Regions from separate parts of the Streptomyces bacillaris genome, predicted to be linked through region 1. Evidence: riboswitches for the same ligand, from Rfam matches in the RefSeq annotation. Region 1 holds a riboswitch; the other holds the start of a gene.
What was found. Region 1 has a riboswitch for glycine ahead of gcvP (aminomethyl-transferring glycine dehydrogenase). Riboswitches for the same ligand answer to the same signal wherever they lie in the genome.
Positions count from the first base shown of each region.

Region 2: another riboswitch for glycine. It lies ahead of gcvT (glycine cleavage system aminomethyltransferase GcvT); the one in region 1 lies ahead of gcvP (aminomethyl-transferring glycine dehydrogenase).

Region 1 is NZ_CP029378.1:6,919,005-6,926,289, forward strand. It holds gene DJ476_RS30195 (DNA polymerase IV) at 1-634, shown strand, start outside; gene DJ476_RS30200 (PRC-barrel domain-containing protein) at 556-927, opposite strand; glycine riboswitch at 1,082-1,179, shown strand; gene gcvP (aminomethyl-transferring glycine dehydrogenase) at 1,373-4,258, shown strand; gene DJ476_RS30210 (DUF5999 family protein) at 4,385-4,591, opposite strand; gene DJ476_RS30215 (hypothetical protein) at 4,902-5,486, opposite strand; gene DJ476_RS30220 (glutamate-cysteine ligase family protein) at 5,976-7,285, shown strand, end outside.
Region 2 is NZ_CP029378.1:2,140,997-2,148,281, forward strand. It holds gene DJ476_RS08655 (enhanced serine sensitivity protein SseB C-terminal domain-containing protein) at 1-510, opposite strand, end outside; gene DJ476_RS08660 (enhanced serine sensitivity protein SseB) at 749-1,516, opposite strand; gene DJ476_RS08665 (AAA family ATPase) at 1,591-2,319, opposite strand; glycine riboswitch at 2,484-2,581, shown strand; gene gcvT (glycine cleavage system aminomethyltransferase GcvT) at 2,746-3,861, shown strand; gene gcvH (glycine cleavage system protein GcvH) at 3,994-4,371, shown strand; gene glyA (serine hydroxymethyltransferase) at 4,391-5,650, shown strand; gene DJ476_RS08685 (L-serine ammonia-lyase) at 5,821-7,206, shown strand.

The DNA of each region.
Region 1 (7,285 bases):
GCTGCGGGCCGCCCACCGGTCGGGGCGCACGGTGGTGCTCAAGGTCCGCCGGTACGACTTCTCCACCCTGACCCGCTCCGAGACCCTCCGGGGCCCCACGGACGACCCCACGGTGGTCCGTGAGGCCGCCGCGCGGCTGCTGGAGGCCGTCGACACCACCGGCGGCGTACGGCTGCTCGGGGTGGGCGTCACGGGGCTCGCGGACTTCACCCAGGAGGATCTGTTCGCGCAGGCCGCGGACGCCCGGGAGCTGGCCGGGCGGGCGCGGGAGCCGGAGCCGGAGCGGCAGGCTCCGGAGAGCGGTACGGAAGGGACCGGGCCCGCCGAGGAGGAGCCCGAGAGCGCCGAGCAGCTCGCCGCCCGGCGCTGGCCCGCCGGACACGACGTCCACCACGCGGCGCACGGGCACGGCTGGGTGCAGGGGAGCGGGGTGGGCCGGGTGACCGTGCGGTTCGAGGAGCCCGGCGGGCCGGTCGGCCGGGTCCGCACGTTCCGGATCGACGACCCGGAGCTGACCCCGGCCGACCCGCTGCCGCTGGTCCGCGACCCGGTCGACTACTCCTCCTGGCCGGCCAGCCTGCCGAAGTCGCGGTCGGGGCCGGTCTCCGCGGCCGGGGAGGAGTCCAGACCGTAGTGCCGGTAGAGCTGCAGCTCCTGCTCAGGGGAGAGGTGCCGGCCGACGCCGAAGTCCGGGGCGCCCTTGATCAGCGCGCGGTCGAAGGGGACCCGCAGGGTGTCGTCGACGAACTCGCTGGGTTCCAGCGGGACGAACGCGTCCCGGCTGAAGAGGCCGGTGCGTACGGCCGCCCACTCGGGCACACCGGTCGCGTCGTCGAGATAGACCTCATCCACCGTCCCGATCTTGGTGCCCTTGCGATCGAACGCCTTGCGGCCGATCAGGCGGCGCGGATCGATATCGGTCTGCACGGTGCCTCCCACTGGTCGCAACTGCTCAAGGGTGGATCCCGGTCACTCCAGGGGCCCCTCTCGCTCCACCAGGACCAAGACAAGTGCAGATCCGTGGCGTCGGCCACTCGAGGACTCCGCCGGGATGGCCGCTGGTAGGCTGGCAAGTGGCTGCTGACCCCGTGCGGGAGAGTCCTCCGGTGCAGAATCCGGAGGCGCCGAAGGAGCAAATCCTCCCCGGAATCTCTCAGGCCCCCGTACCGCACGGACGAGGTCACTCTGGAAAGCAGGGCGGGTTCGTGCGGGCGCAGGCCGGGACGGACTCGACCCTCACCGACGGTGAAAGTCGGCACGCCCCCGGGCGGGCCGGTGAAGCTCTCAGGTTGAGATGACAGAGGGGGAGGCCGTCCGGGCACCCGCGCCGTGGTGCCCCTCGCAGGTCGTGACAGACCAGGAGGCCTCCACCATGACCCCCCGTCGCACTCCGCTCTCCCAGCTGGAGCAGGGCATTCCGTTCGAGCAGCGCCACATAGGGCCCGACGCCGAGGCCCAGGCGAAGATGCTCGCCCAGGTCGGCTACGGCTCCCTCGACGAGCTGACCGCCGCCGCGGTGCCCGATGTGATCAAGAGTGCGGAGGCCCTGGACCTTCCCTCGGCCCGCACCGAGGCGGAGGTGCTGGCCGAGCTGCGCTCGCTGGCCGACCGCAACAAGGTCCTCGCCCCGATGATCGGCCTCGGCTACTACGGCACCTTCACGCCGCCGGTCATCCTGCGCAACGTCATGGAGAACCCCGCGTGGTACACGGCCTACACGCCGTACCAGCCGGAGATCTCCCAGGGCCGCCTGGAGGCCCTGCTCAACTTCCAGACGATGGTCGCCGACCTCACCGGGCTGCCCACCTCCGGCGCCTCCCTGCTCGACGAGGGCACCGCCGCCGCCGAGGCCATGGCGCTCTCCCGGCGCGTCGGCAAGGTCAAGAACGGCGTCTTCCTGGTCGACGCCGACACCCTGCCCCAGACCGTCGCGGTGATCCGGACCCGCGCCGAGCCGACCGGCGTCGAGGTCGTCGTCGCGGACCTCAGCGAGGGCATCCCCGCCGAGATCGCCGAGCGCGGCGTCTTCGGCGTGCTGCTCCAGTACCCGGGCGCCTCCGGGGCCGTCCGTACCATCGAGCCCGTTATCGAGCAGGCCCACGAGCTGGGCGCGATCGTCACCGTCGCCGCCGACCTGCTGGCCCTCACCCTGCTCACCTCGCCCGGCGCGCTCGGCGCCGACATCGCGGTCGGCACCACCCAGCGCTTCGGCGTGCCCATGGGCTTCGGCGGCCCGCACGCCGGCTTCATGGCCGTCCGCGAGAAGTTCGCCCGCTCCCTGCCCGGCCGCCTCGTCGGCGTCTCCGTCGACGCCGACGGCAACAAGGCCTACCGCCTCGCCCTCCAGACCCGCGAGCAGCACATCCGCCGCGAGAAGGCCACCAGCAACATCTGTACGGCACAGGTGCTGCTCGCCGTCATGGCCGGGATGTACGCCGTCTACCACGGCCCCGACGGGCTGCGCACGATCGCCCGCCGCACCCACCGCTACGCCACGATCCTCGCCGAGGGCCTGCGTGCCGCCGGTGCGGAGGTCGTGCACGGCTCCTTCTTCGACACCCTGACCGTGCGTGTGCCCGGCAAGGCCGCCGACATCGTCGCGGACGCCCGCGAGCGCGGGGTCAACCTCCGCCGCGTCGACGCCGACCACGTCTCCATCGCCTGCGACGAGACCACCACCCGGGCGCAGATCGCCGCCGTGTGGGCCGCCTTCGGCGCCGACGGCGATATCGAGGCGCTGGACGGCTCGGCCGCCGACGCGCTGCCCGGGACGCTGCTGCGCTCCGACGACATCCTGACCCACCCGGTCTTCCACCAGCACCGCTCCGAGACCGCGATGCTGCGCTACCTGCGCAAGCTCGCCGACCGCGACTACGCGCTGGACCGGGGCATGATCCCGCTCGGCTCCTGCACCATGAAGCTGAACGCGACCGCCGAGATGGAGTCCATCACCTGGCCCGAGTTCGGCGCGCTGCACCCCTTCGCCCCGGCCGACCAGGCCCAGGGCTTCCTCACGCTCATCCGTGAGCTGGAGGAGCGCCTGGCCGAGGTCACCGGTTACGACGCCGTCTCCATCCAGCCCAACGCCGGCTCCCAGGGCGAGTTCGCGGGCCTCCTGGCCGTGCGCGCGTACCACCGGGCCAACGGCGACGACCAGCGCACGGTCTGCCTGATCCCCTCCTCCGCGCACGGCACCAACGCCGCCAGCGCGGTCATGGCGGGCATGAAGGTCGTCGTGGTGAAGACCGCCGACGACGGCGAGGTCGACGTCGCGGACCTGCGCGCCAAGATCGAGCAGTACCGCGACGAGCTGGCCGTCCTCATGATCACCTACCCGTCGACGCACGGCGTCTTCGAGGAGCACGTCGCGGACATCTGCGGTGAGGTGCACGACGCGGGCGGCCAGGTCTACGTGGACGGCGCCAACCTCAACGCGCTGGTCGGGCTCGCCAAGCCCGGCAAGTTCGGCGGCGACGTCTCGCACCTGAACCTGCACAAGACCTTCTGCATCCCGCACGGGGGCGGCGGCCCCGGCGTCGGCCCGGTCGGCGTCCGCGCCCACCTCGCCCCGTACCTCCCCAACCACCCGCTCCAGCCCGCCGCGGGCCCGGAGACCGGTGTGGGCCCGATCTCGGCCGCTCCCTGGGGCTCGGCGGGCATCCTGCCGATCTCGTGGGCGTACGTCCGGCTGATGGGCGGCGAGGGGCTCAAGCGCGCCACGCAGGTCGCGGTGCTGGCGGCCAACTACATCGCCAAGCGCCTGGAGCCGCACTACCCGATCCTCTACACCGGCCCGGCCGGGCTCGTCGCCCACGAGTGCATCGTGGACCTGCGGCCGATCTCCAAGGCCACCGGCGTCTCCATCGACGACGTCGCCAAGCGCCTGATCGACTACGGCTTCCACTCGCCGACCATGTCGTTCCCGGTGGCCGGCACGCTGATGATCGAGCCGACCGAGAGCGAGGACCTCGCGGAGCTGGACCGGTTCTGCGACACCATGATCGCGATCCGCGCCGAGATCGAGAAGGTCGCCTCCGGCGAGTGGAGCGCGGACGACAACCCGCTGGCCAACGCCCCGCACACCGCCGCCGCGCTCGGTGGCGACTGGGCGCACGGCTACAGCCGCGAGGAGGCCGTCTTCCCGGCCGGGGTCTCGGCCGCCGACAAGTACTGGCCGCCGGTGCGCCGGATCGACGGTGCCTTCGGTGACCGGAACCTGGTCTGCTCCTGCCCGCCGCTGGAGGAGTACGACGGCTGACCCTGCGGGGTGGGGCGCTGACATGCGTCGGGGCCGGTGCGGGGAGTTCCCCGGGCCGGCCCCTTCTCCGTACCGCGCTGTTCGTACTGTGCTGTCTGTACTGCTCTGTCGTCCGTGCGGCCGTTCTCAGGCGGCCTTCACCACGCTGCTCGTCGCCAGCGGCCGGTGCGGTGCGATGATCTGCCCGTCGGGCAGCAGCTCGCCGGTGTCCTCGAAGAGCAGGACGCCGTTGCACAGAAGGCTCCACCCCTGTTCCGGGTGGTGGGCCGTCAGGCGGGCCGCCTCCCGGTCGGGGGAGTCGGCGGTGGGGCAGGGTGGCTGGTGTTGGCACATGGCTGCGTTCTTTCGCTGCGTCGAGTCGAGTGTCCTGCGGCTGGATGAGAGGTTCATGGCCGCCCCCGTATCAGTCGGTCCGGTCCCAGTGTTGCCCCACGGGGATGATTCCGCAGGGATTTCGCTCCAGCTCCCTTACTCCTCCCATGACGCGTCACCCGCGCGGATGGTTCACCGCAACTGCACTGTCCCTTCGGGTGGTTCGGGGTGGCCGGATGGGGCTAGTCCGAGTGGGTAGGGGAAAGCCCCCGTGGTGACCGCCCCGCCAGCGGGCGGTCACCACGGGGGCTGTGTCCTCCCCGGCCGCCGGTCAGGCGGAGCTGAGCAGCGGTCCCGGCCCCACGCGCAGGGTCATGACCGGCAGCAGATCGGCGACCCGGTGCGGCCGGTGCGCGGCGATGCCCGGCGGCGCCGGAGCCAGCGGCACCAGGACGTCGGCCGGGGCGAGCACCCCGGTGGAGGCGTCGTCCGCGGGGTCGTCGTGCAGCCAGAGGGTGAGCATGTACAGCTCGGGGACGGAGAGAAGTCTCGCCTGGTACGTCGTGGGCGAGGCCTCGGCCTGACGGACCGCCAGTTCCGTCGAGGCGAGGTAGGGGCCCTCGAAGAAGTGCGAGAAGCTCCAGCCGTCCGGGGTGAGCATGGTGTCCGCGGCGGCGATCGCGCGGCCCTCGCTCCGGATCAGGAAGCGCCAGGCCGCCAGACGGGTCCGGGGCACGGCCCCGGTCGGCGCGATCCGGTCCAGGACGTGGACGGGCAGGGGCAGTTCGGGGCTCAGCGGTCCCTGGGCGGACCGGAGAGCGGAGGTGCGGGCCTGGCGGACCGCGGTGGGAGAACCGAGGGCCGCGGACACGCTGCGCAGGGCGGGCGCGGGAGCCGAGGGGACATGCAGCGGCATGGTGGGTCGCCTCTCACTTCGGAGACACGGTGAAACGGGGCGGGTGCGGTGCAGACGGCGCTGTCGGCATGCGGGGCCGGATGAGGCCGATGACGGGCCGGTTGCGTCAACTCTCTGCCTCGTCAGGTGGAGTTTATACGACGGGTGTTCACTCAGTGTTTCCGCTAGCCGCCGGGGATATTTCGCGCAAGGCGACATCCGGACTTCGGAACGCGGTTTTCCTGGCGATTTGTTCGGCTGTTTCCGGTCCCTGCCTGGGCTTCTTTCGGTGGAGCGGTAGGCCGAAACTCACCGGTGTTTCCGGCGGGCACTTTCCGGAGGAAAATGCCGTCCGTCGCGTGCCACCGGAATGTGCCCCAGGTCTCCTTCATCCAGCCTAGCGGGTTTCCGGTGGCGTGTGGGGCGTTACGGATCACTCCCGCTGGGCATTATCGATCGTGATGCGAGCGGCCCGGTCGGCGGGCCGACCACTGGAGGAGGGACCCCTCGATGGGGGAGAAGGTCGTGGCGGGCGCCGTTGACCTGTCCGATCGGCAGGCGTACCGCACCAAGCTCAACCAGTGCCTGGAGGGGCTGGGCAGACTGCTGGCGGAGCGGAGGTTCGACCGTCCCCGAAACCTGATGGGGCTGGAGATAGAGCTGAATCTCGCGGGAACCGACGGTCTGCCGCGGATGATGAATCAGGAAGTGCTCCAGCGCATCGCGAGCCGGGATTTCCAGACCGAACTCGGGATGTTCAATCTGGAAGTAAATATCGTTCCGCACCGGCTCGGCGGCCGGGTATTCGATCAGCTCTCGGAGGAGCTGCGGACCGGTCTCGCCTATGCGCACCGCAAGGCCGGTGAGGTGGACGCGGGGATCGTCATGATCGGAATCCTGCCCACGCTCGGCGAGCACGACGTGGTCTCGGCCAATCTCTCCGACGTGGACCGCTACACCCTGCTCAACGATCAAATGGCGGCCGCCCGGGGGGAGGATTTCGCCCTGGATATCGAAGGCGTCGACCATCTGGTCTGCTCCTCGCCGTCGATCGCCCCCGAATCGGCCTGCACCTCGGTGCAGTTGCACCTCCAGGTGACGCCCGACCGGTTCGCGGACGTGTGGAACGCGGCCCAGGCGGTCGCCGCCGTGCAGATCGCGCTGGGCGCCAACGCCCCGTTCCTCTTCGGCAAGGAACTGTGGCGCGAGTCGCGGCCGCCGCTGTTCCAGCAGGCCACCGACGTACGGCCGCCGGAGCTGGCCAACCAGGGGGTACGGCCCCGGACCTGGTTCGGGGAGCGGTGGATCACCTCCGCCTACGAGCTGTTCGAGGAGAACCTGCGCTACTTCCCGCCGCTGCTGCCGATCTGCGACGAGGAGGAGCCGCTGCGGGTCCTCGACGAGGGCGGGGTGCCGGAGCTGGCCGAGCTGGTCCTCCACAACGGCACGGTCTACCGCTGGAACCGCCCGGTGTACGGCACGGTCGACGGCGTCCCGCACCTGCGGGTGGAGAACCGGGTGCTCCCGGCCGGCCCCACCGTCACCGACGTGATCGCCAACTCCGCTTTCTACTACGGGCTCGTACGGGCGCTCGCCGAGGAGTCCCGGCCGGTGTGGAGCAAGCTGCCGTTCGAGGCCGCCGCTGAGAACTTCACCGAGGCCTGCCGCCACGGCATCGACGCCGAACTGCTCTGGCCACGCCCCGGCCGCGCGGGCGGGCTGGCGAAGATCCCCGCCGTACAGCTCGTACGGGAGGAACTGCTGCCGCTTGCCGCGGCCGGGCTCGACGCCTGGCAGATCGAGCCCGCCGACCGGGACCG
Region 2 (7,285 bases), 4.8 Mb from region 1:
CACCCAGGCGCGGCGCAGCGAGCGGACGGCCGGGGTGCGGTGGGCGTTCTGGGTGAGCTGGGCGTAGAACTGCGGCAGCTCCACGGCGGGTTCGGTCAGCCGGAGCGGTCCGGCGGGGAGCCGGTCCAGGCCGGTGGAGATCCGGCGCAGGTCGAGCCAGGGGATGCCGACACCACCGCCGGGGGCGTGCGGGTTGAGCCAGATGCCCCAGCGGTCGGGGAAGAGGGTGCGGGCGATGTCCCGGCCGGAGACCAGCTCATGGGCGCGGGTCCAGCCGCTGGCGGACAGTTCCTGGGCCGAGGTGACGCAGGGGGCGTACCCCAGGCCGTCGACCTCCATGGAGCCGTACTGCGCGTCCGGGGAACCGGCCGTGCCGTGCCAGAGCAGCATCCAGACCCGGCCGTCGGCGAGGGCCGCGAGCAGCTCCTCGTAGGCGTCGTAACGCCCGGGACCGACCTGGCGCAGCATGTGCTCGACCTTGCCGGCCGCCGCGGTGCCTGACGCACTCACCCTGGTCCCGCCCCTCATCGTTCCGTCCGACTCGCGCCGACGCTCCCGGGCACACGGGAGCGACCCCGCCATCAAACCAGCTTATGCGCCACTTCTGACACCGGCTTGACGCCACAGTCGGCCGGTGCCCGCCCCGGGACCCCTGCGGACGCGGCCGGTGCCCGCCGGGCCGCTTCTCCGTACGCGCCTGCCGGCCGTCTCCGGCGCCGGTCCGTCCGAGCCTGTGGCGCCGGTCCGTTCAGTGGCCTTCGCGGCGGTAGAAGGGCCGTACCTTCTCCCGCATCCAGTCGCCCACCAGGTCGTCGGCCACGTCCAGCAGGACCAGGTTCACCGGCCAGGGCACCTCGACGCGCCCGAGCGCCCGCCCCAGGGCGTCCATGGGGGCGTTGCCCGTGCCGTCCCAGGCCGCGCACTCGACGCCGACGAAGAGGACGGGGTCGCCGCCCTCGATGCTGGCGAGCGCGCGGCGGGCGGTGGAGACCACGCCGGTGGCCTCGAAATCGGCGGAGACGGCGGTGAGGAAGTCGACCGGGTCGTGCTGCCAGTCCGGCTCGAACAGACGTACGCGGCCGCCGGTGGCGGGCCCGTCCAGGGCGGTGCGCCCGGCCCGGCAGAGGTCGGCGACGGCGGGCGGGGGGATCGGTATGCCGACCGCGCCGCCCGGGTTCACCGCGATGCCGACCTGGGGGGGCAGCCCCCGGGCGAAGTCACGGGCGGGGGCCACGGCGAAGGACATGTGGCTGCCGACGCAGCTGAGGAACTGACCCTCGGAGCTGAAGACCGGGACGTACGCGGCGCCCTCGATGTCCATCATCGGCAGGTCCAGGTCGGCGCTGGCGGGCGAGCCCCCGTTGGGCAGCGGCACCCAGACCGAGCTGCGGCCGAGCACCTCCACGAGACGGGCGCCCGCGTCGGGGACGCCGAGGGAGGCGGTCAGCACCTCTTCCAGCTCGTTGGCGGGCCAGGTGTGCTGGGGGTGCGCCTGGGCCGGTGCCGGAATGTCCACGTCCTCGGTGCCTCTCTCCGCTGGTGTCGTCCGGCGCTGTCGTCGCTCGGCGCTGTCGTCGTCCGGCCAGAACCTTAACCGGCGCGCGCGGCCGGGACCTCGCCGTCGGTGAAGGAGATCCGGCTCAGCGCGCTCGCTGCCGCCCGGTCCAGCAGCACCGCCGAACCGCAGCCGCCGGGGAGCACGCCCTGTTCGGTGGCGTGGATCAGCCGGGCCACCGCGTGCCGGTGGCGGGCGAAGGCGTAACCGGAGACGCCCCGGCCGCGCTGCCGCTGGCCCTGCCGGGCGGTGGCGGGGTCCACGTCGAGGAGGATCAGATGGAGGAGGCGGCCCCGGCGGACGGCGTGCCGGGCGAGCCAGCTCCGTACCCAGGTCTGCGTACCGCAGTCGTGGACGACGACGGACTCGCCGGAGCGCAGGGCGGCCCGGAGCCCGAGGTAGTGGGCGGCGCGGACCAGGGGGCGGTAGAGGGCGTAGGGGAGTAAGGGGGGCAGGGCGGCGGCCCAGCGGTCGCGGGTGTCCTGGGAGTCGATCGCGCGGCCGGTGACGGCCTGCCGGATCAGTGTGGACTTGCCGCCGCCGGGGAGCCCGGAGACGACGACGATGTCCCCGGCGGCGAAATCGAGGCTGTAGGGGGCGTGGCCGGTGCGCCCGCGCAGATCCCGTACCACCGGCGCGGGCCCGGTGATCAGCTCGCCCGGGGAAGCGCCGGGCGGTACGGATCCTTCCGGTACGGCTGCGCCGGGCTGTGCGGGCATCGCGCCGTGCGCGACCCCGGTCGGTACCGACCGCTGCAACGCCATCGCCCATCCCCCTGCTGTCGGGCCGCCCACGCCTGCTCCTGAAGTGTAAAGAAACGGCAAGGCTCCACAACCGTTCCCGGCGTTCACCGACCTGTTGCGGACCGGCCTCCCCACTCCGGCGCAATGCGTGCGATGATGACCGCGCCAACTGCATACCGGCCGTTCGAATCCGCGCGGGAGAGTTCCGGCCACAGTGTGAGCCGGGCGCCGAAGGAGCAAGATCCTCCCTTGAATCTCTCAGGCCCCGTACCGCGTGGATGAGGCAGATCTGAAAAGCGGGCCGCCCCGGCGGCTCCACCCAAGGTGCAAGCCGACCCCGGTGACCGGGGGCATACCCCCTGTGGGGCTATCGGCGAACCTCTCAGGTTCCGATGACAGATGGGGAGGATTTCCGTCCCGACGTCGTCATGCCCTGGAGCCATGCCCATGAGCACTGCCCCCCGTCTCACCGCCCTCGACGCGCTGCACCGCTCGCTCGGCGCCACCATGACCGACTTCGCGGGCTGGGACATGCCCCTGCGGTACGCGAGCGAGCGCGACGAGCACAACGCCGTACGGACCCGGGCCGGGCTCTTCGACCTCTCGCACATGGGCGAGATCACCGTCACCGGCCCCGAGGCCGCGGCCTTCCTGAGCTACGCGCTGGTGGGCAACATCGCCACCGTCGGCAACGGCCGGGCCCGCTACACGATGATCGTCCAGGAGGACGGCGGGATCGTCGACGACCTGATCGTCTACCGGCTGGGCGAGACCGAGTACATGGTGGTCGCCAACGCGGGCAACGCCCAGATCGTGCTGGACGCGCTGACCGGGCGCGTCGGCGGCTTCGACGCCGAGGTGCGCGACGACCGGGACGCGTACGCCCTGCTGGCGGTCCAGGGCCCCGAGTCCCCCGCGATCATGAAGGCCGTCACCGACGCCGACCTGGACGGGCTGAAGTACTACGCGGGCCTGCCGGGCACGGTCGCCGGGGTCCCGGCGCTCATCGCCCGTACCGGCTACACCGGCGAGGACGGCTTCGAGCTGTTCGTCGCGCCCGAGCACGCCGAGGCCCTGTGGCAGGCGCTGACGGAGGCCGGTGCCCCGCACGGCCTGATCCCCTGCGGCCTCTCCTGCCGGGACACGCTGCGCCTGGAGGCGGGCATGCCACTGTACGGGCACGAGCTGACGACGGCGCTCACCCCGTTCGACGCGGGTCTGGGCCGGGTCGTGAAGTTCGAGAAGGAGGGCGACTTCGTGGGGCGCGAGGCGCTCCAGGCCGCCGCCGAGCGCGCCGAGACCGCCCCGCCGCGCAAGCTGGTCGGCCTGGTCGCCGAGGGCCGCCGGGTCCCGCGCGCGGGCTTCTCGGTCGTGGCGGACGGCAAGGTGATCGGCGAGGTCACCTCCGGCGCCCCCTCCCCCACCCTGGGCAAGCCGATCGCCATGGCGTACGTGGACGCGGCCTTCGCCGCCCCGGGCACCGAGGGCGTGGGCGTGGACATCCGGGGCACGCACGAGCCGTACGAGGTCGTCGCGCTGCCGTTCTACAAGCGCCAGAAGTGATATCCCGGAGGGAACGGCGCATTCCGGGCCCTCCGCACCGGCACGCAGGCGTCACGGAAGTGACGTACCTCCGTCTCACACCGTAAGACCACCGTTCATCAGCACTCCCCCGCGTACAGGAGAATTCAGGTCATGAGCAACCCCCAGCAGCTGCGGTACAGCAAGGAGCACGAGTGGCTGTCGGCCGTCGAGGACGGCGTGGCCACCATCGGCATCACGGAGTACGCGGCCAACGCGCTCGGTGACGTCGTCTACGCCCAGCTCCCGGAGGTCGGTGACACGGTGACCGCGGGCGAGACCTGCGGTGAGCTGGAGTCGACCAAGTCCGTCAGCGACCTGTACTCGCCGGTGACCGGTGAGGTGACGGCGTTCAACCAGGACGTCGTGGACGACCCCTCGCTGGTGAACTCCGCTCCCTTCGAGGGCGGCTGGCTGTTCAAGGTGCGCGTCACGGAGGAGCCGGCCGACCTGCTCTCCGCCGACGAGTACACCGCGTTCTCCGGCAACTGAGACCTTAAGGGACCCCCTGATGTCGCTTCTGAACTCCTCCCTCCACGAGCTGGACCCGGACGTCGCCGCCGCCGTCGACGCCGAGCTCCACCGTCAGCAGTCCACCCTCGAAATGATCGCCTCGGAGAACTTCGCTCCGGTCGCGGTCATGGAGGCGCAGGGCTCCGTCCTCACCAACAAGTACGCCGAGGGCTACCCGGGCCGCCGCTACTACGGTGGCTGTGAGCACGTCGACGTGGTCGAGCAGATCGCGATCGACCGGATCAAGGCCCTGTTCGGCGCCGAGGCAGCCAACGTCCAGCCGCACTCCGGTGCGCAGGCGAACGCCGCCGCGATGTTCGCGCTGCTGAAGCCGGGCGACACGATCATGGGCCTGAACCTGGCCCACGGCGGTCACCTGACCCACGGCATGAAGATCAACTTCTCCGGCAAGCTCTACAACGTGGTCCCGTACCACGTCGACGAGAGCGGCCTGGTGGACATGGAGGAGGTCGAGCGCCTCGCCAAGGAGTCCCAGCCGAAGCTGATCGTCGCCGGCTGGTCCGCCTACCCGCGCCAGCTGGACTTCGCCGCCTTCCGCCGGATCGCGGACGAGGTCGGCGCGTACCTCATGGTCGACATGGCCCACTTCGCGGGCCTGGTCGCGGCCGGGCTGCACCCCAACCCGGTGCCGCACGCCCACGTCGTCACCACCACCACGCACAAGACCCTCGGCGGTCCGCGCGGCGGCGTGATCCTCTCCACCCAGGAGCTGGCCAAGAAGATCAACTCGGCGGTCTTCCCGGGCCAGCAGGGCGGTCCGCTGGAGCACGTGATCGCGGCCAAGGCGGTCTCGTTCAAGATCGCGGCGGGCGAGGAGTTCAAGGAGCGCCAGCAGCGCACCCTGGACGGCGCGCGCATCCTGGCCGAGCGCCTGGTCCAGCCGGACGTCACCGAGGTGGGCGTCTCCGTCCTCTCCGGCGGCACCGACGTGCACCTGGTCCTGGTCGACCTGCGCAACTCCGAGCTGGACGGCCAGCAGGCCGAGGACCGGCTCCACGAGCTGGGCATCACGGTCAACCGGAACGCCATCCCGAACGACCCGCGCCCCCCGATGGTCACCTCGGGCCTGCGGATCGGCACCCCGGCGCTCGCCACCCGCGGCTTCGGCGCCGAGGACTTCGCGGAGGTCGCGGAGATCATCGCCTCCGCCCTCAAGCCGTCGTACGACGCGGACGACCTCAAGGCCCGCGTCGCCGCGCTGGCCGAGAAGTTCCCGCTGTACCCCGGCCTGAAGTAGCGCCTGGCCTGCGGTTCCGCGCACCGAGACGGGGCACCGCGCACACTGAGGAGAGTGAGCGCGGTGCCCCGTTCCATGCCCCTCCCTCGCGTTTCCGCCCGCTTGCCCCGCTTGTCCCCGCACCGCCCAGGCAGACAACGGCGTCTTCCAACCCCCCAAGGAGTCCTCCCGTGGCCATCTCGGTCTTCGACCTCTTCTCGGTCGGCATCGGCCCGTCCAGCTCCCACACGGTGGGCCCGATGCGGGCCGCCCGGATGTTCGCGCGCCGCCTGAAGAACGAGGGGCTGCTCGCGCACACCACCTCGATACGCGCCGAGCTGTACGGCTCCCTCGGCGCGACCGGCCACGGCCACGGCACCCCGAAGGCGGTCCTGCTCGGCCTGGAGGGCGAGTCCCCGCAGACGGTCGACGTGGAGACGGCGGACGCCCGGGTCGAGGCGATCCGCTCCACGGGCCGGATCAACCTGCTCGGCATGCACGAGATCGCCTTCGACTTCGACGAGGACCTGATCCTGCACCGCCGCAAGGCGCTCCCGTACCACGCCAACGGGATGACGATCTTCGCGTACGACACCGAGGGCGCCCCGGTCCTGGAGAAGACGTACTACTCGGTCGGCGGCGGCTTCGTGGTGGACGAGGACGCGGTCGCGGGCGAGAACCCGATCGTCCCGGACGACACGGTCCTGCGCCACCCGTTCCGCACGGGCGACGAGCTGTTGCGCCTGGCCCGCGAGACCGGCCTCTCCATCTCGCAGATGATGCTGGAGAACGAGCTGGCCTGGCGCACCGAGGCCGAGATCCGCGCCGGGCTGCTGGACATCTGGCGGGTCATGCAGGCCTGCGTCTCGCGCGGCATGTCCCGCGAGGGCATCCTCCCCGGCGGCCTCAAGGTCCGCCGCCGCGCCGCCAACTCGGCCCGCCAGCTGCGCGCCGAGGGCGACCCGCAGGCCCACGCGATGGAGTGGATCACGCTCTACGCGATGGCGGTCAACGAGGAGAACGCGGCGGGCGGCCGCGTGGTCACCGCCCCCACCAACGGCGCGGCGGGCATCATCCCGGCCGTCCTGCACTACTACATGAACTTCGCCTCCCACGGCTGCACCGAGGCGGAGAAGGAGGACAGCGTCGTCCGCTTCCTCCTCGCCGCCGGCGCCATCGGCCTCCTCTTCAAGGAGAACGCCTCCATCTCCGGCGCCGAGGTCGGCTGCCAGGGCGAGGTCGGCTCGGCCTGCTCCATGGCGGCCGGCGCCCTCGCCGAGGTCCTGGGCGGCTCCCCCGAGCAGGTGGAGAACGCCGCCGAGATCGGCATGGAGCACAACCTGGGCCTGACCTGCGACCCGGTCGGCGGCCTCGTCCAGATCCCGTGCATCGAGCGCAACGGCATGGCGGCGGTGAAGGCGGTGACGGCGGCGAAGATGGCCCTGCGCGGCGACGGCAGCCACAAGGTCTCGCTGGACAAGGTCATCAAGACGATGAAGGAGACGGGCGCCGACATGTCCGTGAAGTACAAGGAGACGGCCCGGGGCGGGCTCGCGGTGAACATCATCGAGTGCTAGGGCCTGTCGTCGAACTGCCGTCGTCGCCCGGAGGGCGGCCGTGCGGCGTCCGGTGCGTGCGATCGCAAGGCGCCGGGAT